Regions from separate parts of the Paenibacillus sp. MER TA 81-3 genome, predicted to be linked through region 1. Evidence: riboswitches for the same ligand, from Rfam matches in the RefSeq annotation. Region 1 holds a riboswitch; each other region holds the start of a gene.
What was found. A riboswitch is a leader RNA that binds a small molecule or an ion and turns the genes downstream of it on or off. The one in region 1 is predicted to bind S-adenosylmethionine.
Positions count from the first base shown of each region.

Region 2: it holds a riboswitch for S-adenosylmethionine, as region 1 does, so the genes downstream of both, M3650_RS07825 (methionine ABC transporter ATP-binding protein) here and M3650_RS10000 (methionine ABC transporter ATP-binding protein) in region 1, are expected to answer to the same signal.
Region 3: it holds a riboswitch for S-adenosylmethionine, as region 1 does, so the genes downstream of both, metA (homoserine O-acetyltransferase MetA) here and M3650_RS10000 (methionine ABC transporter ATP-binding protein) in region 1, are expected to answer to the same signal.

Region 1 is NZ_JAMAWB010000006.1:87,464-95,660, forward strand. Features, by position in the region: gene M3650_RS09990 (UbiD family decarboxylase) at 1-538, shown strand, start outside; gene M3650_RS09995 (Cthe_2314 family HEPN domain-containing protein) at 609-1,310, shown strand; SAM riboswitch class I at 1,384-1,533, shown strand; gene M3650_RS10000 (methionine ABC transporter ATP-binding protein) at 1,738-2,763, shown strand; gene M3650_RS10005 (methionine ABC transporter permease) at 2,763-3,428, shown strand; gene M3650_RS10010 (MetQ/NlpA family ABC transporter substrate-binding protein) at 3,557-4,396, shown strand; gene M3650_RS10015 (SDR family oxidoreductase) at 5,012-5,737, shown strand; gene M3650_RS10020 (sugar diacid recognition domain-containing protein) at 5,864-7,048, shown strand; gene M3650_RS10025 (GntP family permease) at 7,180-8,197, shown strand, end outside.
Region 2 is NZ_JAMAWB010000004.1:364,596-372,792, reverse strand. Features, by position in the region: gene M3650_RS07845 (RluA family pseudouridine synthase) at 1-185, shown strand, start outside; gene M3650_RS07840 (hypothetical protein) at 224-517, opposite strand; gene M3650_RS07835 (radical SAM/SPASM domain-containing protein) at 1,327-2,202, shown strand; partial or broken gene M3650_RS07830 (cupin domain-containing protein) at 2,339-2,617, opposite strand; SAM riboswitch class I at 2,796-2,905, shown strand; gene M3650_RS07825 (methionine ABC transporter ATP-binding protein) at 2,995-4,032, shown strand; gene M3650_RS07820 (methionine ABC transporter permease) at 3,998-4,663, shown strand; gene M3650_RS07815 (MetQ/NlpA family ABC transporter substrate-binding protein) at 4,874-5,722, shown strand; gene M3650_RS07810 (iron-containing alcohol dehydrogenase family protein) at 5,728-6,819, shown strand; gene M3650_RS07805 (ABC transporter permease subunit) at 7,222-8,070, shown strand; gene M3650_RS07800 (ABC transporter permease) at 8,084-8,197, shown strand, end outside.
Region 3 is NZ_JAMAWB010000003.1:197,246-205,442, reverse strand. Features, by position in the region: partial or broken gene M3650_RS05390 (ArsC/Spx/MgsR family protein) at 1-204, shown strand, start outside; gene M3650_RS05385 (5'-3' exonuclease) at 291-1,196, shown strand; gene M3650_RS05380 (hypothetical protein) at 1,352-1,504, opposite strand; gene M3650_RS05375 (hypothetical protein) at 1,675-1,815, shown strand; gene M3650_RS05370 (DUF3055 domain-containing protein) at 1,966-2,262, opposite strand; gene M3650_RS05365 (HRDC domain-containing protein) at 2,522-3,580, shown strand; gene corA (magnesium/cobalt transporter CorA) at 3,646-4,581, opposite strand; SAM riboswitch class I at 5,106-5,260, shown strand; gene metA (homoserine O-acetyltransferase MetA) at 5,408-6,349, shown strand; gene M3650_RS05350 (aminotransferase class I/II-fold pyridoxal phosphate-dependent enzyme) at 6,349-7,530, shown strand; gene M3650_RS05345 (trans-sulfuration enzyme family protein) at 7,539-8,197, shown strand, end outside.

The DNA of each region.
Region 1 (8,197 bases):
TAAGCCAGAGAGCGACTTGTATGTGATGAATAACACGTCGCACGATACGCTCGATTATACCGGGCATAAGCTGAACCATGGCAGCAAAGGCATTCTGCTTGGCGTAGGCGATCCAGTGCGGGAACTGCCGCATACGTACGAGGAGGGCGAAATTGGCGAGATTCATGATGTCGCTGTCTTTTGCCGCGGCTGCTTGACAGTAGCCGGCGCTTCGTATGAGGCAGAGCCGCAGCTGGCGGAACGCGTATTGGCGCGTCTCACGGAGAAAGAGACGAAATGGCCGCTTGTGTTCTTAGTGGATGATGCCCAAGTCGCGAACGGACAGCTTCCGTTTCTATGGACGGTATTTACGCGATTTAACCCTGCATCTGATATATACGCGGGAATGGAAGTCCGCAATCACCATCTTGCCTATAAATTACCGATTGTCATCGATGCGCGCATGAAGCCGGGTTACCCAGACGAATTGTTCCCGCGTGAAGATATCGTGCAACAGGTTGACCAACGTTGGAAAGACTATTTCCCGAACGGACTATAAGCGGTTGTTGAACGGGACCTCTTATAATCACGGATCCATTCACGTGCTAGTATCGACAAGGAGGAGTTCTATGCTGCGCATTCTGTTCGGTGAACCGCCCCGTCAGGACGAAGGAGAATTGCAGGAAGCCATGGTGTTGATGGAGCGCTACTTGAACGTTGTGCGCAAGCAAATGGACAAGCAGGGCGATCCGGAGCACTATTGGCGCAAAATTGAAGTCTGGACCGTCGGGTTAAAGACATCCTTGGATGAGCTAGAACAAAGCGTTTATGCTTCCGATAAGTTTGCGGAGCGCGTAACGAAGCGATATCAAGCGGAGATGGACGATGAGGAACTGGATGATTACTATCGGCATGTCTATTTCTACAAGAACGGATTCATTCGCGTCTTCTCCATTTTGGACAAGCTCGGTACGCTCCTGAACACGGTGCTGCAATTAGAGACGGAGAAGGTGAAGCATCGTTTTTCTTACTTCACGGTTCTGCGTCAAATCCGGTTCAAAGGCAGCCATCCGCGCTTGGCCGAACGGTTAACCGCCTTGAAAGATCAGTACGGCGATGCTCTTCAGCGTCTCCGCAAGCGCCGCAATACGGAAATTCACCATATGAATGCGGAAATGCAGGATGATTTATGGCAGCGCCACCGCAGCTTAAGCGATAAAATCAAGCTGGAGGATATCCAAGCGAATTTGCAGGATTTACAGGATGGTTTCCATATGGCATGCAAAACGTTGCTGATCGCCTTTGAGGAATTGTGCAAACTGGAAAAATGAAACGTAAGGTAAAAAAAGTTAATTGACAACTTTCAAATGCTGGATTATACTCAATTTAAATTTCATAACCGTTTTCTTATCAAGAGTGGCGGAGGGACAGGCCCTGTGAAGCCCGGCAACCGATCTTGCAACCCGGTCAATATGACGCTTCGGTGCGTTATATGCTTGCAAGATGTCAATGGTGCTAATTCCTTCAGAACGTGACGGTTCTGGCAGATAAGAAAAGGGAGAGTTGCGAACAACCGCCAGTTTCAACTGCAAGAGACAGCGAATCGACGTAGCCCCCTTTTGGCATCTGCCAAGAGGGGGCTTTTTATATATAATCCTGTATAATACTTTCATGAGCTGTCCGATTATGAATAAGCTGACAGCCAATAACGCGTATGCATCATGCATACGCGATGCATAAAGGAAGGTGACGATTCCATTGATTCGTTTGGAACATATAAGCAAACAATATGATGCGAGAGGCAAAGCAAGCGGACCGCTAGCGCTGAACGATGTAAGCCTGACAGTGGCGGATGGCGAAATTTTCGGCATTATCGGCCACTCCGGGGCAGGCAAGAGCACCTTGCTGCGCAGCATTAATCTGCTGGAACGGCCGACATCTGGAACGGTGATCGTTGACGGTGTCGAGCTGACGAAGCTGACGCAGGGAGGACTGCAGCAGCAGCGCCGCAAGATAGGCATGATTTTTCAGCATTTTAATCTGCTGTCATCTGCGACGGTATTTGACAATATCGCCTTTCCGCTGCAGCTTGCACACACACCGAAAGAAAAAGTGCAGGCGAAGGTGGATGATTTAATCCGTCTCGTCGGACTGGAGGAGCACCGCGATAAATATCCGGCGCAATTATCCGGCGGACAGAAGCAGCGGGTTGGCATCGCACGAGCTTTGGCTAACGATCCGAAGGTACTGTTGTGTGACGAAGCGACTTCGGCGCTCGATCCGCAGACGACCAACGCGATACTTGACCTGTTGCTCGATATTAACCGCAAGTTCGGCATTACGATTGTGCTCATCACGCACGAAATGCACGTCATCCAAGCGATATGCGACCGCGTCGCCGTTATTCATGCCGGTGCAATTGCGGAACAGGGTAAGGTCATCGACGTATTTCTGAAGCCGCAGCATCCGGTGACGCGTGAGTTTATTCTAGAAGAGCGCAATGATGCGGAGCTCCAGCCTTGGGCAGCTTTCAAGACGCAGGCGACCGAACATTCCCGCGTGGTGAAGATCAATTATTTGGGCGACGTGACGTACGCGCCGGTGCTCCATCAAGTATTGACTGCAGCCGGTGTCAGCTTCGCCATTCTGCAAGGTACGATCTCGCGCATGAAGGACGTTCCATACGGCCAGTTGGTCGTAAGACTTGACGGAGAGAAGACGGCCGTGGAACAGTCGCTCCTGTCGTTGCGGGATAAAGGCTTGGAAGTGGAGGTGATTGCATAATGAAGCTTGATTTCTCTACAGTGAACTGGGAAGAAGTAAGCACGGCCACGACCGATACGCTGACGATGATGCTCTTTTCCGTATTGTTCACCTTCATTATCGGACTTCCGCTCGGCGTATTGCTTTACTTGACGGGCAAATCGAATGGGGCAGCGGCCAAGCCGGTGTACGCGGTGGTGTCATTTATCGTCAATATTCTACGCTCGGTGCCGTTTGTTATTTTGATGATTGCCATTATCCCGCTTACCCGGATTATTATAGGGACTTCGATAGGTGTGGAAGGAACAATACCGCCGCTCGTCATCGCGGCTGCTCCGTTCTTCGCCCGTCTGGTCGAAACGTCGCTAAGAGAAGTGGATCGCGGCGTCATCGAGGCAGCGCAAGCGATGGGGGCATCGACATGGCAAATTGTGCGCAAGGTGCTGCTCCCGGAAGCGATGCCTGGACTTATTGCCGGCACGACGATTACGGCGGTTACGCTGGTCACTTATACGGCCATGTCAGGAATGATTGGCGGTGGCGGTCTAGGGGATCTGGCTATTCGCTACGGCTATCACCGTTACGAATTCGAAGTGATGATTGTATCGATTGTCGTGATGGTGCTGCTCGTGCAGGTGCTGCAGTGGATTGGCGATGCGTTGGTGCGCAAGTTTACCCGCAAATAAGGTTTGGGAAGCCCGCTCTTTGGAGCTTCAACATATAGTGAGTGTTCAAAAAGGTTAAGAGGATTTTGAACAACCTCATAAATACAAAAAATTCAATTGGGGCAGTTTGGAAGGAGAAGGTGTTGGCAATGAAAAAGTGGACTTATGTATTGACTCTCGTAACGTTAGTAATGGTGCTGGCCGCATGCGGTAGCAAGCCGGCGGCAGACAACAATGCAACGAACGCCTCAGACAATGCGGGTGGCGAAACGACGAAAGTGGTCGTCGGCGCATCTCCGGTTCCGCACGCAGAAATTTTGAATCATATCAAGCCGCTGTTGAAGGATCAAGGCATTGAATTGGAAATCAAGGAATTTACCGACTATGTTCAACCGAACGTACAGGTGCATGAGAAGCAGCTTGATGCGAACTTCTTCCAGCATAAGCCATACATGGACAACGAAGTGAATACGAAGGGCTACAAGCTGGTTAGCGTCGGTAACGTGCATGTGGAGCCGTTCGGCGCGTACTCCAAAAAAATTAAATCCGTCGATGAGCTGCAAGACGGTGCTACGGTCGCTATTCCTAATGATGCGACAAATGGTGGACGTTCCTTGCTTTTGCTTGAGAAACAAGGCATCATTAAGCTGAAAGAGGGCACAGGCCTTGAAGCGACAGCTCGCGACGTTGCAGACAATCCGAAAAATCTGAAGTTCAAAGAGCTGGAAGCCGCAATGCTGCCGCGTGCGTTGGATGAAGTCGATATGGCGCTCATCAACACGAACTATGCACTGCAAGCTGAATTGAATCCGACGAAGGATGCGCTGTTCATCGAAGATAAAGATTCACCGTATGCAAACATTTTGACGGCACGTGAAGATAACAAAGACAGCGAAGCAATTAAAAAATTGGTTGCCGCGCTTCAATCCGACAACGTGAAGAAATTCATCGAGGACAAATATAAAGGAGCGATCGTTCCAGCGTTCTAATTATTGCAGTTGAATGGAACATACTCGCATAGCCTTGGCGCTTTACGGCATATTCATTGAAAAGATGAGCAGCCTTGACGCCAAGGCTTTTTTACATTGTTGGAGCCTGTTCCATCCCTTGCCTCGATCTCCCCTTCATTCAGAATGGCAGCCCCCCTTCCTTTTCAAACGAGAACATGTTGTGGCTTCTGTGCAATGGCCCTTAGCTCCATTCTCCCGTACAGTCAGTCAGAGCGCGTCACTGCACGAACGGAGCATTACGATGCTCTTAGCTTCAAGCTCCCATACAGTCAGGAGGGATAACGTGGAGGATAAGGGACATGACGCATCGTATAGGTACCATCCATAACGAGGCCGATCACGATGAGAGTGAATCAGAGTGGCAATTGGTTGTGCCGCTTCCTGATGGAAGGGGAGAATGAAGCAAAAGGGTGGAGCTGCTTACCTCGATTCAGGATGACGATCCGGTCCGATAATTGGGTTCTGTTGTTCTCCCCTCATAAATAATCTATACTGGACATGGATGTTCTTTGAAGCGCCGGGAGGAGGATTGCGACGTTGGAACAGCAGCGTAAGATTGCCCTGATTACGGGGAGCGCCAAGGGCCTTGGCAAGATGGCGGCCATGACGTTAGCCGATGCCGGACACGATATCGTCTTGAACTACGTGCATAGTATAGAGGAAGCGGCGAAGCTGAAGCTGGAAATTGAAGCGAAGGGTGTCCGTTGTAGTGCCATTCAAGCCGATATTTCAAAAATGGACGAAATTAAACGGCTAGTATATACGATGAAGGATGAGATGGGTCCCGCCGACATTGTCGTAAACAATGCCGGACCGTTTATACGGGAGCGCCGTTTGTTTGCTGATTACACGGAAGAAGAGATTTTATATTTGTTAAACGGAAACTTGACGGGTGTCATACTGCTCGATCATCTGCTGCTTGATTCGATGCGGCGCAAAGGCTGGGGACGAATCATTCATTACGGATTCGGACATGCTGGAGAAGCGCGCTCATGGCCGCATCGTGCCGTATATGCCGCGGCCAAGGTCGGACTCGTCTCCTTTACGAAGACGCTTGCCGTGGAAGAAGCCCCGCACGGCATTACGGTAAATATGATTTGCCCTGGAGATATCCGAGGTGATAATAAAGAGCGGCGCATCGATGAGGTGCAGGACGTTAAGGATGAGGAAACGCCGCGCGGCCGTCCGGGAACCGGTGAAGACGTAACCCGGGTGATCCGCTTTCTATGTGAGGAACGATCGGATTTTATAACCGGCAACATTATGAATGTATCCGGCGGGCTTGACCCGATACGGGCCAACATTGGCAGCTTGATGTGAGCGTGGAATGATGATACATAACGTAATCTTAATGCCCCCATTTCGGTAAGGACGTGAGTCGTCGATCTTATCGGATGGAGGGCGTTTTTTCATATCGTTATTGACATAGATAGGTGGTAGACAAGGATGAGCCGACTTACGAAAGAATTGGCGCAGGAAATTGTAACACGCACGATGCAGGTTATTCATTATAATGTGAACGTCATGGATGAACGAGGACGAATTATCGGTTCCGGCGACCGTTCGCGCTTATATCAGAAGCATGAAGGGGCGCTCATTGCGATCGAGCGGAAGGGACGATTTGAAATTGATAAGGAAAGCGCCCGCAAGCTGCAGGGGGTGCTGCCTGGCACGAACTTGGCCATTCAATTCCAAGGCGAAGTCGTTGGGGTCATTGGCATTACGGGTGATCCGAACGAGGTGACAAAGTACGGAGAATTAGTGAAAATGACAGCGGAAATGTATCTGGAGCAAGCCGATCTGTTGGAAAAGGCCCAATGGGACAAGCGGATGAAGGAAGATTTTCTCCTGTCCGTCATTCATGCGGACAGGAAGGATACTGCAATGCTGCGAATTCAGGCGGAACGGATTGGCTTCCATCCGGATAAGGCGCGGGTCGCGTGCATTATGGAGCTGAGAGGCGCGCATGACGCCGATTCGCTGCCTACGCTCAAGCGGGTGGTGGAATTGCTGGAGGGACGGCCAACCATCGACTTAATCGCCATTCGCAATACGCATCAAATCGTGCTATTTAAGCCCCATCTCCATCCGAGACAGCCCAACACCGACATTTGCGAAGGCATCGGGCAAATTCGCAGGCTGCTGGAGGACAAGCAGATCGCGCCGCTCTGCATTGCCGTTGGCAAAGCTTACTCAGGCATCGATGGGATGATCGCTTCATACCGTTCCGCCCAAGATACAATGCGGGCAGGGCAAGCGATTCTCCCCGATCAGACGGTATACTATGGCGAAGATATGCCGAACGAGACGGTATCAGCCAACGTGAAGCCTTCTTGGGTTGTGGAAGAGCTGCATCAGTTGTGGCGGGGGTTTGTGCAGGAGGATAAGAGCGGAGAGCTGCAGCAGACATTGCAGGCTTACTATGAGGAGAATGGCGAACAGCAGCGCGTAGCAGAGCGGTTAGCGATTCACCGTAATACGCTTCGTTACCGTCTGCAGCGTATTCATGATGTGGCTGGCAAAGATCCGAAACGTTTTCGCGACTTATATACCCTGATGACGGCCCGCTGGTTGAGCGCACTGGAAGAGAAAGAGCCGGAAACAGACAACGTCTGGAAAGGGCAGAATTGAATTGTGCATTTGAACAAAAAACACGTTCATTAAAGCGCTGTATTTCATTTTTGTGCATGATGAAGCGCTTTCAGATTACAGGTACAGTAATAGTACAAAGAATTGCTACCACACCTTAGGGGGATTGAACTATGGACGTATCTGTATCTGTACTCGGTGCTTTGACGGCATTGGTCGTGGCCATTGTGCTTATATTGCGTAAAGTCCCGCCAGCCTATGGCATGATGATTGGGGCGCTTGCCGGTGGGATTGTTGGCGGAATCGGGTTGGTTGATTCTGTGAACTTGATGATGGATGGCGCGAAGGGGATGATTCCGGCCGTGCTGCGCATCCTGGCAGCCGGTATGCTTGCCGGAGTCCTAATTGAATCGGGCGGCGCGAAGACGATTGCCGAAACGTTAGTCCGCAAGGTCGGCGAGACACGCGCGCTGTTCGCGCTGGCGTTCGCGACGATGGTGCTGACGGCGGTCGGCGTATTCATTGACGTCGCGGTCATTACGGTAGCGCCGATTGCGCTGGCGATTGCGCAGCGCGCGGACTTGTCCCGCATGGCGATACTGCTCGCCATGATTGGCGGCGGTAAGGCCGGCAACATTATGTCGCCGAATCCGAACGCGATCTCGGCGGCGGAGGCGTTCAACATTCCGTTGACATCGATGATGATGGCAGGGATTGTACCGGCCTTGATCGGACTCTTCGTCACTTATATGATTGCGAAGCGGTTGTCCAATAAAGGTACGAAGATTGCGGCACAAGAAAGTGTGGATAATGGGGAGCAGCAGCTTCCAAGCTTTCTTGCAGCGATGATGGCTCCGATAACGGCCATTGCTCTATTGTCGCTTCGTCCGTTGGCGGGCTGGGTCATTGATCCGATTATCGCCTTGCCGGTCGGCGGCTTAGTCGGTGCCCTGTGCATGGGCCGCCTTAAGCAGATTAACCAATATGCAATATCGGGCTTGGGCAAGATGACCGGCGTGGCTGTCATGCTGCTCGGCACGGGCACGCTGGCTGGCATTATATCCAATTCGCAATTGAAGAACGTGATTATCGACAGTCTGGCTTCTTCCGGCTTGCCGGCTTACTTGCTTGCGCCGATAAGCGGTGCGTTAATGTCATTGGCTACGGCTTCGACGACTGCAGGAACAGCGG
Region 2 (8,197 bases), on a different contig from region 1:
AGGATATCGGACATCCCATTGTAGGGGATAAAAAGTACGGAGCGAAAACAAAGCCGATTGGCCGGCTCGGACTCCATGCGCGGGTATTGGCTTTTGTGCATCCGACCACAGGAACCAACATGCGATTCGAAACTAACATCCCCAAGGCGCTGCTAAGTCCATTCCGCAACGATTCGGCCGAATGAGGGACTAACCCAGACAGCACAGGTGGTGTGCTATAAGCTCAAGCTGAAATAAGGCTTGAGTTTTTTTGTGAATTCGGTTTCGCCATCCGTGCTTCAGATTGAGCGAAGCTGAGCCTTCGATGTGCCTTTGCTTCACTCTCCCACTGGTTCAGATTGAGCGAAGCCGCAGCCTTCGATGTACCCTTTGCTTCACTCTCCCACTGGTTCAGATTGAGCGAAGCCGCAGCCTTCGATGTGCCCTTTGATTCACTCTCCCACTGATTCAGATTGAGCGAAGCTGTAGCCTTCGATGTACCCTTTGATTCACTCTCCCATTGACTCAGATTGTGCACGGAACAGTTCAGGAGCTGAAGATAATGGCTTCGTGGATGAGTTATAGGGCAATTCATGTTCTTTTTTAGTTTATCCAAGCAGTTAAGAGCGATTGAACGTTATCAATTGATTGCCTCGATAGGATTCTCCTTTTCTGAATCAAGGGGTTAGTGAGCAAAAGGATGATTTCGTCCCCTCCTCTCTTAGTAGAAAGTATGGCCTCGAATGATTGTCGGAGCAATCCGAGGGTTGAGAGATTCACAGGCAAAAAGTCAGGGCTCACTGCATACGATCATCATACATGCTCGATGGTGACAAAACCTGCATCTGCATACGGTCTGCCCTTTGTCTCATCCTCCATTGGATTTTGTCCAATGGAACAGCAGATCAAGCCTCCTTACGGCAGGCTCCATTGGAAATGATCCAATGGTTTGGCACTCATTTCGCAGCAATTGCTAAGAAACAGCCAATTCCATTGGACTAAATACAATCTGCATACCGTTTACCCGCCTAATCGACACATTCCACTGTACGTTTTCCAACGGAGCTTGCATCAACCGCGGTAACAATCTCGGAAATGACCACGGAAAACAATGCAGCCCACCTTATACAGCAGCCAACTAACCCTCCTCATGCAGCACTCCTCGTCATAGCTTGTTTCAACCATCCCCCTTGCTAATCGTTGGAACGTGTCCTATCATTTTGCCCATAGAACGAAAGCCTTCTATAAGCCTGATGTTTCTAGTACAATATAGAATCAGATGCGCAATCAGTCTATGTCGGCAACGACCTGAGTATTTACAGAAAGATATAGAATGGGGAACAAGTCTTGAAAACTTTCAAAAAGGTATATATCGAAGTTACAAGCGTATGCAATCTGGCTTGCAGCTTCTGCCCGCAAACGGCTCGCAAGGCTAATTTCATTAAGCCGGACACCTTTAACAACATATTGGATCAGATTAAACCGCATACGAATCATATTTACCTTCACGTCAAAGGCGAGCCCCTCCTTCATCCCAAAATCGATGAGTTGCTGGATGCCAGCCATGCAAAAGGGTTCAAGGTCAATATTACGACGAATGGAACACTTATTCATAAAAATAGGCATAAGCTGCTGGGGAAACCGGCGCTGCGCCAAATGAACTTCTCGCTGCACAGCTTCGACGGACATGAGGGGTCGGAAAATCGAGAGGGATACTTGGCTGATATTCTTTCTTTTGTGCGGGAAGCGGCTGAGCATAATGTCATCATATCGTTCAGGTTATGGAATTTGGACCAAGACAATGCAACAAATTCGATAAAGAGCAGAAACCGGGAAACACTGGCCATTTTAGAAAAAGAATTTAATCTGGACTACAAAATAGAAGAAAAAGTGATGCCAGGCAGCGGAGTCAAAATCGCCGACAGAATCTATTTGAATCAGGACCATGAATTTCAATGGCCGAGCCTGCAAGCTCCGGAGGATGATGGCAAAGGCTTCTGTCATGCGCTTCGGAGTCAAGCGGCCGTGCTGGTCGACGGAACGGTCGTGCCCTGCTGTCTGGATGGCGAGGGCGTCATTAATTTAGGCAATATTAACAGCACTCCTTTCTCTGAAATTGTAGAAGGTGAAAGAGCGAATAATCTGTACTTTGGATTTTCCAGAAGAGAAGCTGTAGAGGAATTATGCAGGAAGTGCGGGTATCGGCAGAGATTCGGCACATGAAGCTTATCTCGATAACATACTAGACCGCTTCAAGGGCGGCCAGAGTTTATCTGCAATAAAAAAGGCGTGCGAATTTACGAAATTTGACACGTCTTTTTTGTTTGTTGCTTATTCCATCCATTTCGTTTCCGTTTATATCATTATCAGCCTTTTCAAAACATAGGTTAACCGTTCTGCCATTCGAACGAGTGCGATGGAGCACGTTCGCATTCACTGTATATACATCACCAGGCAGCAATGTTTCCGTTCGATCTTCAAAATTTATCAATAATTCTCCCTCGACCACCAGAAAGAGCTCGTCACAATTTTCATGCTTATGCCAGTGAAAATCACCATCAATGACGGCAGCACGAACCACGTGATCATTGACTTCACCAACTACAAAATTCGCATATTGATTGATGTCCTTGGTCATTTCAAAAATGTTAACCTTTTCCGTTTTCAATCAACTCACCTCTGGTGTGTTTGTATATCCCCAACAAAAAATTATACCACGGAAAGATATCATTTCCAGTTTGAAAATAAATATTGAAAATTTTATTGACAAGCAAATCTTTCATGTGTATTATTTTCACTACAAAACTTCATATTTTACCTTATCAAGAGTGACTGAGGGAATAGGCCCTATGACGTCCGGCAACCTTACCAGTAGAGTAAACGGTGCTAAATCCTACGGAATGTATCACATTCTGAGAGATAAGTTGGTTAATTGCCAGTTCAACCTCTTTCTCTTATGAAAGAGGTTTTTTTGTATCATGAGTGTCTAGCAACAGGAATAGCGGGGTGAGAGCGATGATAGAAATTAGAAATCTAATAAAGGAGTACAGAAGCAAATCATCTACAGTAGTTGGCGTGAACAACGTTTCCTTAACGATAAACAAAGGAGAAATCTACGGTATTATCGGACGAAGCGGAGCAGGAAAAAGTTCGCTCCTGCGCTGCATCAACTTGTTGGAGGAGCCTACTTCGGGCAACATCTTCGTCGATGGAGTGGACCTGACAGCTTTAAAGGGCGAAGGCTTACGCCAAGCCCGGTTAAAGATCGGGATGATTTTTCAGCATTTCCACCTGATTCGCTCCAAGACGGTGTATGAGAACATCGCCTTTGCACTGAAGGCCAATCATAAATCAAAAGAAGAAATCGACACTCGCGTCACGGATCTGCTGGAGATGGTCGGCCTGTCCGACAAACGCAATGTGTATCCGGCCCAGCTGAGCGGCGGACAAAAACAGCGGGTAGGCATCGCCAGAGCATTGGCGAACGATCCGCATGTGCTGTTGTGTGATGAAGCGACGTCCGCTCTTGATCCCGAGACGACACAAGCGATTTTGGAGCTGTTGAAAAAAATCAATCGCGAGCTGAAGCTTACCATTGTGCTCATTACCCATGAGATGGAAGTGGTGAAAGATATATGTGATCGGATGGCCGTGATGCAAGACGGAAATGTGGTGGAGGAAGGAGCTGTCTATGATATTTTTTCCGAGCCTAAGCATCCGATGACCCAATCGTTCATTAGCAGCCTGTTCCAATTTAACCTTCCTGAACGCTTGCTCCAGCATTGCCAAGGAACGATTGTCAAAATTCACTTTGTTGCGCCGCAGGCAGAAGAAGCGATCATCACCGATGTTCTGCAGGCCTATCAGGTTAAAGGCAACATCCTGCATGGGAAAATTGAATATATCCGTGACAATCCTCTCGGTATTCTCATCTTGGAGCTCATCGGAGACGCTGTGGAAGTACAGCGGGCTATCGATTATATAAGAGAGCGTACATATCGACTGGAGGTGATCTACCATGCTGACGGATTCTCTAATCCAACTATTGCCTGACCTGAACAAAGCTTTCTTTCAGACGTTGTATATGGTAGGAATTTCGCTTTCTGCCGCCTTAATTCTGGGTCTTCCTATTGGAATTCTCTTATTTGTAACCGACAAGGGTCTGTTTCTGGAACACACGCCGACGAAAAATATATTGGGCTTTATCGTCAACATAATCCGGTCGGTCCCATTTATTATTTTGCTTGTCACCTTGCTGCCAGTAACGAAATTCATTACAGGCACCACCATCGGCCCAACGGCCGCCTCGGTATCTCTATCGGTCGCCTCGATCCCGTTTTTTGCCCGGCTGGTGGAGACGGCCTTGCGCGAGATCGACAAGGGGGTCATTGAAGCAGCTGTCTCAATTGGAGCTACGCCGTGGATGATTATAAAGGATGTGCTGCTCCCCGAGGCGAAGCCTGGCATTATTCAAGGCGTGAACATTACCGCGATCAGCCTAGTTGCCTATTCGGCGATGGCAGGCACCGTTGGCGGAGGCGGGATTGGCGACTTAGCCATTCGTTTCGGCTATTACCGCTACGATAATACCGTGATGTTCACAACGGTGGTCATCTTGGTTTGCCTAGTGCAACTGATTCAATACGGCGGAGATTACATCGCTAAGAAAGTGGATAAGCGTTAAATTAAGTGAGTGCGTGTTCGTTCACTTTTCAGCACCGAGAAGGTTGCAAGAACTCGAAGAAGAAGGCGCGGAGTGTAGGCAAGACTACATGAGCACCGGACTTCGAGAGTGAATGCAAGATTCGATGCCGAATTCCATCTTTAGGATAGCTTCGTGATCAAAAGGGAGCTTTTTACCTATTATATTACACATCATATGGAGGATTTTAACATGAAAAAAGCTGCAATCCTACTCTCTCTCATCCTGGCGATTGGTGTGCTTGCCGGATGCGGCAACAGCACGTCAACCACAACCAGCGACAAAGGCTCGAACCAAGAAGAAAGCAAAGCTTTGAAAATCGGAGCCACTGCTGGACCTTACAGTGATATGGTTACTAAAGCAATCAAGCCGATTATGGAGAAAAAAGGGTATACGGTCGAGGTAATCGAATTCGGTGATTACGTCCAGCCGAACCTAGCGTTGTCCAATGGTGATTTGAACGCAAACTTATTCCAGCATAAAATTTACATGGAAAATTTCGCAAAAGAAAATAAGCTGCAATTGTCTGAGCTCATCTCCGTTCCGACCGCACCGATGGGCATCTATTCATCGAAATTCAAATCGTTGGATGAAGTTGCAGCTGGAAGCACCGTCGCAGTTGCCAACGATCCGACGAATCTTGCACGCACATTAGGACTGCTGCAAGATGCAGGACTCCTTACCATTAAAGATGACATCGATCCGTTGCGGGTATCGGAGAAAGACGTGAAAGATAATCCGAAGCAACTCGTGCTCCAGCCGATAGAAGCAGGGCAGCTGCCGCGCGCGGCGGATAGCGTCGACCTGTCGCTCGTTCCCGGCAACTTCGCGCTGGCTGCCAAAATGAATCTGTTGGATGCTCTGAAGCTCGAAAATATGCCGGATGACTATCGCAACCGCTTGGTCGTAAATACAGCAGAGCTGGACAAGCAATTCGCGAAGGATTTGAAGGAAGCTGTAGAATCAGCTGAATTTGAACAAATTATCGATGAACAGTTCAAAGGCTTCGGCAAGCCTGAATGGATGCTGAAAAGGAAGTGACATCGATGGAACAACGAGTAATCGTCAGAGGAGCGCCTGCGCTCTATTACTGTGAAACAGGTATACTGGATAAGCTGGATTGTTTGCTGCAGCCCTACACTTACAAGCGAGTGCTCGTCGTGCATGGCGATCGCTCCTTGAAGGCAGCGAAGCCTTTTTTCCCTAAGCTGACCAAGCTTACCCTATTATATCTTCGTTACAATGGAGAGTGTACATTAGAGGAAGCCCGAAGAATTGCCCGTTATGCGCAGGCAGAGCAAGCCGATGTCATTCTCGGCGTCGGTGGCGGCAAGGTCATGGATGTGGTCAAAGCTGCCGGGAATGAGGCGCAGCTGGACACGATTCTGGTGCCAACGCTTGCCTCGAACTGTGCGGCGTGGACACCGTTAAGCGTATTCTATAATGAGCACGGACAATTCACGAACTATACTATATTTCCAAAAAGCACGCTGATGGTACTGGTCGAACCGAGAATTGCGCTGCAAGCTCCAGTCGCCTACCTTAGGGCTGGAATTGCCGATACATTGGCCAAATGGTATGAAGCCGATGTACTGATTCGGAAGCTGGAACATCCATCCATCGCCATTCAGATCGCCCACCACTCTGCCCGTCTATGTCAGTCCACTCTCTTGGAGCATGGGCGGCAAAGCATTCAAGACGCCGAGACGAAGCAATTGTCGGCAGCATTCGTGCAGGTGGTTGAAACGATTATAATGACTGGCGGAATGGTTGGAGGATTCGGCGACCATCTGGGACGCATCGCGGGAGCTCACTCGGTTCACAATGGACTTACCGTCGCTCCAGAAACGCATGTTCTGCTGCACGGCGATAAAGTAGCCTACGGCATTCTCGTACAGTTGGTATTGGAAGACAACCTGCCAGAAGTACAACGGTTGCTCCCCTTCTATCTCGGTATGAATCTCCCTTATCGTTTAACCGATCTGGGGCTGTCCAGTCAGGATACTGCAACATTGAAAAACATCGCTAGCGGCACGACGCATCCGAATGAGTCGATACACTTTATGAAGTCAGGAATTACAGCAGACGATGTGTATCAAGCGATTGTAACGCTGGAACACGCAATATCGGAGTCATAAGAGGATATATTTATCCAGCTGAGTATATACCTCGCAGAAATAACGGGGGCGGGATTACATCCTATGCCCCTTTTTCATGGCTGCACCCCATCAACTCGCTTTCCATCTATCCCATCTTCCTTGCCTTTTTCCGCAGGAAAATTTGTATTTTCCATTTTCTTTTAGCTACACATTCCATCAGCAATAGACAAAAATCCGTCAGTAATAGACAAAATCACACCTTTTTTATAACCATTGGTTAATTTTAACTATAGATTTCACTACGATTCGAGTAGAATGTTTTTAATAGACTGCCGTGAATATAAATATGATGAATATGGAGAAAAAATAGGATGGGAGGAGAACATGAGTCTTCGGTCACAGATTTTAAGATCATTATGTATCAGTATTTTTTCATTAATTATGGTCATTCTCGTTGTCTTGTTCCCGCGGGATCTGGATATCGGGATGGAACATTACAGGGTGACGGCCGAGTATAACTTCAGTTGGGGCAAATACGGCGACAATCTAAAGGGATTGGTCAATGGGCTGCTAGAGAATGGAAGTCTGGGCTTGAACAGATACGGCGAAACCGTCGAATCCGCCGTCTTGATTGCCATGTCCAAGAGCTTCGCTGTCATTATAACCGCGTTGGTGTTAAGCTTCGGTCTGGGCGTTATGAAAGGTATGATGGACTATAGGTTGTCCAGAACTAGATTTAATTTTTTGGGCAATTGGACGACATGGTTATTTCAATCGTTGCCTGACTTTTTGGTCTTGCTGTTAATACAGTGGTTTGTCATTCGCTATGTCCCGTTCATTCGCTTTTTTTCCTCGGAAGGATGGTACTCTTTTATTTTGCCATCTGTGCTGGTCTCCATTTACCCGACTATGTATATTGCAAGAATTACGAGCGCGTCCATCGCGGAACAGGAAGGAAAATTGTATATTCAAGTGGCTAAAGCGAAGGGGTTGACCCAACGCCTCATTTTTTACAAACACATGTTTTATAATAGCTTTGGGACGATATTAACACATCTGTCTTCCTTATTCGTATATATATTGTCCAATCTATTAATGGTCGAGTATTTCATGAGTTATCCGGGAGCGGCATATCGTTTGTTCAAAGCGATCGATTATAGTCCATCATTCGGCACTGGGTTCGATTACGATCCGGGCATGATTATAGGAATCTCATTTTGCTTCATGATCCTTGTGCTTATCGTCCAGCTGATAAGCCAATTTTCAAGAAGACATTTTGAGCCAAGATAAAGGGGGCTGCGAATTGAAGAAGTGCAACATTACGTTGTGGATCGGCGGATTCATGCTCGCGTTCCTTGTCTTTGTCATGTTTTTCGGACCCGATCTGCCATTTGTAGATAAAGAGCTGCAGGAAGTG
Region 3 (8,197 bases), on a different contig from region 1:
TGGTTCAATACGTCCGGTGAAGTATATAAATCGATGCAATTGAAAGATAAATTGCCGCAAATGAGCGAAGACGAGCAGTTGGAGTTGCTGTCTTCGAACGGAAAATTAATTAAGCGTCCGATCGTGACCGACGGCAAGCGGGCGACAGTAGGCTTTCGTGAAGAGATGTTCGAGAATACGTGGACTATTGCCTCCAAGCATTGAGCAGGTATGGTAGAATCAGCTAACCGCGATGAACCGCAATATATGGTATACTGGTAGGCATTGTATTGCGAAAGGAGTTAACACTCATGCTGGAAGAACAACTGGAAGAACATATAGAGACATCTCAACTGCCGCGTATTCTGTTAGTCGACGGGATGGCATTGCTATTCCGCGCATATTATGCGACGGCATATGGCGGCTCCATTCGCCGGATGAAGGACGGGACTCCGACCAATGCGGTATACGGATTTATGCGCTATTTTTGGGATGCGGTGCAGACCTTCGAACCGACCCATATCGCTTGCTGTTGGGATTTGAGCAGCAAGACGTTCCGAGCTGAGCAATATGACCAGTACAAAGCGAATCGTGCGGAGTGTCCGGAGGATCTGATTCCGCAATTCCAGCTCATTCGCGATGTGATGGATAGCTTCGGCATTCCGAACATTTCGGCGGAAGGATATGAAGCGGATGATTGCATCGGAACGCTAGCACGTCTCTACCGAAAAGAGATGGAAGTCAATATTCTAACAGGCGATCATGACATGCTCCAGCTTGTCCATGAACGCACAACGGTTATTATAATGAAAAAAGGGCACGGTAACTATGCGGTATACAGTCCGATCACTCTAATGGAAGAGAAGCAGCTGACGCCAGAGCAAATTATTGATTTGAAGGGTCTTATGGGGGACACATCCGACAATTATCCAGGTGTCCGTGGCATCGGCGAGAAGACCGCGCACAAGCTCATCCAGGAGTATGCTTCCATCGAGGGAATCCTCGACAATCTGCCGGCGCTAGCCAAAGGCGTGCGCACGAAGATTGAGGCGGATATGGACATGCTTCATTTATCGCGCCAATTGGCGCGGATTGAGTGTGATGCTCCGGTCGTGTGCGATACCGAACGCTGTCTGTTCGCGCCGGAACGGAATGCGGTGCATGCCGTATTCGAGCGGCTCGAAATGTCCAGCATAGCGAAATTAGTCGGAATTTGATTCATTCGAATAATAGCACAACCATAAGTGTCGCATATCAGCGGCAACAAAACGGTGAAGCTTGCTTGTTCTGTCATGATGTGACACGGACCAGCCTGCATCGCCGTTTTTTTTCAAGAGAAACCAGACATACCTTATGGGGATAAAGCCTACCTCTAAACGTACTCGCTCGTCTTCGAAAGGCCTCGATAGAAGATCCTTGGATTCGTCAGTTCCCTTTTCCGAAAAAGGTATGCCTGTTCGGCATCCATTGCCTCACTCTCCCCTTCATTCAGAATGGCAGCTTCCTTCCCTTTGAGCGAAACCATGTTGTCGGGCCTCCCGTACAATGGTCCTTAGATCCATTCTCCCATACCGTCAGGAGAGATAATGTCGAGGTTAGCATATGCCGTTCGGATCCATGGCATGAAGGGGCCGATAATGATGGAAGTAAACCAGAGTCGCCATTGGACGTGTCGCCTTCTGATGGAAGGGGAGAATGGAGCAAAGAGGCGGATGCAGCGAATCACCGCCAGTCAGAGCTCGCCACTGCCCGAACGGAATAACCTACCGGCTCGAAAAAGCGCTCATCGTGCTTCTCCGTGGTATTATCCACAAGAAGGGAGCGTTGTTGAAGTGAAATAACTGCACAATGTGATATATGGGAGCAAGCAGGAGAACAGATATCGTGGTTGTATCGTTCTCCATCCGCATCCTGCCGAGGCAGCGTTCATTCCCATTAACGGGTGTAAAAAGCCTGATTGAGGCTTCATCAATCTGGTCTTGGTCCTTAGTCCGTAAAGTGAACAGCGCCAATGACCATGGACAGAAAATGGCGTAAGTCTTCCGCTTCTTCATTGCCCAAGCGATAGAACGATTCCAAATAACCTTCTTCTTCTAAATCGTCTTGTCCCATAATGGCGGTTAGACCGCTCTGCAAATCAGTCACCAGCTTTTTGCCATAAAAGCGGTTCGTCGTCGTAACAGCCAGATCGAAGCGATGCATGCTCGGACCGATAAACGTAACGAAGCGCGTGGATGTCTCCTCCGTACCGTCTGATAAAAAGTCTATGTCGTTCATACTCATCTTGACGAACCTCCTTGTGTGGGTAACATTCCCATTATAACGCAACAGCGGCAACTTCTAAAAGAGCTGAACTGCACTAAAAGTAAGAATTGCAACCTCGCATGTCTATGTGGTATAATTTAGGTAAATTCATAACTAGGACGGGGAAGCACCTCTTTGAAATGCGTATAGCCGCATTTTGAAGGGGTGCTTTCTTTTTTTATGTTCCACATTATGAATGGATATAATGCACTTTACAATAAAGGAGGGATCGACACACATGCAAGTAGTCTGGACGGCAAGGTTCGATTGTCAGGAGGGCACAAGCACAGACGGACGAAAGGCGAAGAGCAAGGCTAAAAAAGAGGCTGATGCGATCAGATCTCAGCAAGGTCTCGTCACGGTTGGAGAAGAGGAAGGAGAATGGATCGTGTTGTGGGAAGTGGACGGCGGAGCATCTGAGGTGTGGTTCGAAGGATCCATCTGGGCCGAGATGCGTGCTGCGCTGCGCGGGGGCTTGGCTCAGCTGCTCAGCTCGGGCTACCGTATGGTGCTGGGATTTGTCCCGGACACCGACATTCATGAACGCCGGATGAAGGAGCGGCAGGAATGGGTGAATTGCTATGCCCAATTATACGCGAAGGAGGAAGTGTACGAGCAGTTGACCAAGTGGCGACGAGAGCTGGCAAGCCGCTTGAAGCGTGCCCCGTATTGGGTGGCGACGAACCGTATGCTTCGACTCGTAAGCGCATTTTTGCCGCATACACTGGAGGAATTGAAGCAGCTTCCGGGATTTGGTGAAATCAAAATACAATCGTTCGGGGACGATATCGTCGAAATAACGAAGCAGCATGAACGGAGCACGACCTTCCCATTAGAGTGGGTGCAAGCGGCTATCACCGAGCAGCAATTCGCACAGTGGATCTATTCGGAATGGGAAGCAAAGCAAAGGGATGAATTAACGAAGCTGACCGAGCGCAGAAAGCTTTTGGAGGGGATACAGCAAGGGCAGACCCTGTTGCAACTGATGGAACTTCTTCGCATTGATCGGCGTGAGCTCATTATGCGAATTGAAACGCTGGAACGGGAAGGATACCAAGTAGAGACGCTTGTGGAGGCCGAGTTAGCTTCAATGCCAAGGGAAGAAAGGCAGGCGATTGATATGGCTTTTGTGGAGCTGGGGGACGAATACTTAAAGCCGGTTTATATAAAAGCGTTCGGTGAAGCGGCCTTAGAGCAAGCCACCGCATCGGTGCAGGCTAACTATGAGCGGATTCGTCTTCTGCGTCTTCTGCATCGCCGTCAGAAGCATGCCCCTGCCGATCGGCAGGTGAGCTAAGAAAAAATATAATGCCCGTGTCCTTGATCGAGTCAGGAACACGGGCAATCGTATGGTCGCTTTTGTCAGATCCAATCTTTTTTCCGAAATAAATAGAACATGAATGCGCCGAGTATGAACATGAAGCCCATCGTATAGAAAGAACCAAAATCCCAATCCATGAACGGGATATAGTCGAAGTTCATTCCATAGATGCCTGTAATCAAAGTAAGCGGCATGAATATGGTCGTGATGGCGGTGAACACTCTCATAATGTCGTTCGCGCGATTCGCAATGCTGAGCTGGTAGGACTCTCGCAAGTTTCCCATCAGATCGCGGAACGTTTCAAACGTTTCGGACACCTTGACAGCATTCTCATAGATGTCACGGAAGTATTTTTGTAAATCATCGTCGATTAGCCGCAGTTCTTTACGGTAAAGGACGAGCAGCACTTCTTTTTGCGGAGCCAATCCTTTTTTGAGCCAGAGTATTTCGCTTCGCAAGCTAATGATTTCATTTAGATGGGTCTTCTTGGCGCTGACAATGAGCTCTTCTTCCAGATTGTCGATCTTCGCTTCAATTCGATCGGCTACCGTGAAATAGTTGTCAACGACCATGTCAATTAAGTGATATAACATGCGGTCTGCCGCACTGACTTCCTGTTCCCACAGGACCGGCTTTACCATGCGCAGCTCATTTATTTTCTGATTGGTTACTGTAATTATAAAGTGCTTGCCTAGAAATATGTTCAGCGAACGTAAAAATATTTCCTCATCATCAAATCGGATGCTGTTAAACACGATAAAGTAATGGCCTTCATAGATTTCAATCTTCGGGCGTTGCTCTTCTTCGCTCATACAGTCCTCTACGGCCAGATCATGCATGGAGAATAGAGGCTGGAGCACGAGCAAATCATCAATATCGGCATCGATCCAGTAAAAGCCTTGTTCAGGCGTCGTCAATGCGACATTGATGTCTTCCACAGGTGTAAATACCCCATCGTTTACAAGACGGATTTTCATTGCACTCACTCCTTCGCACCGCCAACTGTTGGCGGGCTGCGTCGTCTATTATTGACGATTCAAGCAGGGAGATGCTCATGACTTCGTCCGTCATTCGGTGCATAGACATACGTCAAGGCAGTTGAATGCTGTTCAACTTATGGGCACGAACAACAGACAGCAACGGTCTTGGGCGACATCGGTTCCTGTCGAATCGTCATATTCGGTTGTCCGTTCGTACCGTGGCACGGCCTCGGGTCGCCATCCATCCGAAATTCACCTCAACTTATTCGTTATAAATCAGGTAGTGCGGTCACGCACTTGTTAAGTATAACGCTCGTACTTTCACCTTTCAAGAAAAAATGAATTACAGAATTTAGTTGAAACCGAGAAAATGTGTGAAAGTATGAAGTTTGTCATTGATTTAACATATGCATTTCATAAGAGATGGTGAATTGCCTCTTGACGAGAGGCTGGTCTTTGCTATAAGTTATTACCAAGTCCTATTTGGCAAATGGCAAACAAATGAATAACGAACGATAGCAATCTTATCAAGAGCAGGTGGAGGGACAAGCCCGATGAAACCCGGCAACCGGCGTTAGCCATGACATGGCAGATTCTTGTTCCAAGAATCTTGCAGTTATGTACGTACGGTGCTAATTCTTGCAGCAGCGATCCAATCGTTGCTGACAGATGAGAGAGGCATGAGAACGTAATGCATGACCTTTCTCGAATTGCCGGGAAAGGTCTTTTTTGTATATGAAAAAGGACAGGAGCGCCGTATCCACTTGCTACATACGTTTGCCAGTGCTGCATGTATGGAACCAATATGAAGGAGGAGAGCGTCATGCCGATTAAAATTCCGGATCACTTGCCGGCCAAAGAAATACTGTCTCAGGAGAACATATTCGTTATGGACGAAACACGTGCGTATCACCAAGATATTCGTCCGCTTCGAATTGTAATTCTGAACTTGATGCCGACGAAAGAGACGACGGAAACCCAACTGCTTCGCTTAGTTGGCAATACGCCGCTTCAGGTAGATGTGACATTGCTCCATCCAGCGAGCCATACCTCGAAAAATACTTCGGCGGAACATTTGTCGTCCTTTTATAAAACGTTTGAAGAAATTGAGAATCAGCAGTTTGACGGCATGATTATTACAGGGGCTCCCGTGGAGCAGATGGATTTCGAGGACGTGAACTATTGGCAGGAGCTGTGCCTCATCATGAAATGGTCCAAGGAAAATGTGACCTCGACCTTTCATATATGTTGGGCGTCCCAGGCAGGTCTGTATTATCATTACGGCATTCGTAAATATTCACTAGACAACAAAATATTTGGGGTATTTCCCCATACGTTAACGAAGGAAAATGTAAGTCTGACACGCGGCTTCGACGAAATGTTCCTTGTTCCACAATCCCGCCATACGGAAGTGAGACGCGAGGATATCGAGCAAGTTGCCGCCTTGAATATATTAGCGGAATCAGAAGAAGCGGGAGTCTATCTGGTTGCGACTGAGGATGGCAAGCAAATCTTCGTGACCGGGCACTCTGAATACGATCCCTGTACATTGAAATGGGAATATGATCGGGATATCGCGAAAGGGATGGATATGGACATCCCCGCTAATTATTTTCCAAATAACGATCCGTCCAAAAAGCCGTACTCGACTTGGCGTGCGCATGCCAATCTGCTCTTTTCCAACTGGCTGAACTACTATGTATATCAAGAGACGCCGTATGAATTAGGCAGAGCCGTATCGCATAAGGAAGGGGCGCAATTATAATGGCTGCACAGAACTCAGACAATTACCGCATCGAAAGCCGGCTCGCACAGATCGGGTCGGTGCATGAGCCGAAGACAGGCGCCGTAACGTATCCAATCTTTCAAGCAACCGCGTATCGCCATCCACGGCTCGGGCAGAGCACCGGATTTGATTATATACGTACGAAGAACCCGACCCGGCAAGTGCTGGAAGACGCGGCGGCCGTCTTGGAAGGCGGAGATGCAGGCTTCGCGTGCAGCTCGGGGATGGCAGCATTGCAGACCGTATTCGCGCTGTTCAGTCAAGGGGATCATCTGATCGTGTCGTTGGACTTGTACGGCGGGACATACCGCTTGCTTGAACAGATCATGTCCCGCTTCGGCGTGTCGGCGGCCTATGTTGATACGAACGATATGGATGCGCTCGAGTCGGCGCGCAAGCCGGAGACGAAGGCGGTCATCATCGAGACGCCGACCAATCCACTCATGATGATAACGGACATCGAACGGGTTGCGGCTTGGGCTAAGGCACACGGCATGTTGACTATCGTCGACAATACGCTCCTTACGCCGTTCTTCCAGCGCCCAATTGAGCTTGGAGCGGATATCGTCGTCCACAGTGCGACGAAGTATTTGGGTGGACATAACGATGTGCTGGCTGGCCTTATCGTGACAAAGGGCAAGGAATTGTCCGACGAAATCGGATTTCTGCATAATTCAATCGGCGCCGTACTCAGTCCGTCGGATTCGTACCAACTGATGCGCGGCATGAAGACACTCGCCCTCCGAATGGAGCGGCATCAGACTAACGCGACGATCATTGCGAACTGGCTGCTGGAGCATCCGGCCATTGAAGCAGTGTACTATCCGGCGCTTCCGCATCATCCAGGCCATGATATTCAGAAGCGGCAGTCGGCGGGCAACACGGGCATCTTCTCGTTCCGCTTGAAGGATGCGCGGTATGTTGAGCCGATTCTGAGACATCTGAAGCTGATTGCATTTGCGGAAAGCTTGGGTGGTGTCGAATCGCTGATGACATATCCGGCCATACAGACGCATGCAGACATTCCGCAGGAAATTCGGGAGCGGATCGGCGTTGACGACCGTCTGTTACGCTTCTCGGTCGGTATCGAGCATACGGAAGACCTCATTGCGGATTTGGACCAAGCGATTGCTGCGGCAAAAGCCGAAATAGAGGGGTGACGAAAAAAATGAGCGAGCAACATAAGGGACACGATGACGAACTGGGAAGCAACCATCCCCAAAAAGGCGAGCGCCGCTTTGCGACGAAGCTTATCCACTTTGGCGGTGAGATCGACAGTAATACGGGGGCGTCCAGCGTTCCGATATACCAGGCGACAACGTTCCATCATCACGATATTTACGAGCCGCCTGAATATGACTATTCCCGTTCCGGCAATCCGACGCGACAGGCGCTGGAGAATTATATCGCTTTGTTGGAAGGCGGAAGCAACGGATACGCATTCGCATCCGGCATGGCTGCAATTTCGTCTGCATTCCTGCTCCTGTCGGCGGGCGATCACGTCATTGTAACAGAGGATGTCTATGGGGGAACGTACCGTTTGTTGACGTCTATCCTGACCCGCTTGCACATTGAATCGACCTTCGTCGATATGACGGATATCGAACAGGTGAAAGCAGCCCTTCGCCCGAACACGAAGGCCGTATACATGGAAACACCGTCCAACCCGACGCTCAAAATTACGGACATTGCTGAGGTGGCGGCATGGGCGAAGGAACACGGTCTCATCACATTGCTCGATAATACGTTTATGACGCCTTACCATCAACGGCCCATCGAGCTTGGCGTTGACATTGTACTGCATAGCGCGACGAAGTTCCTCGGCGG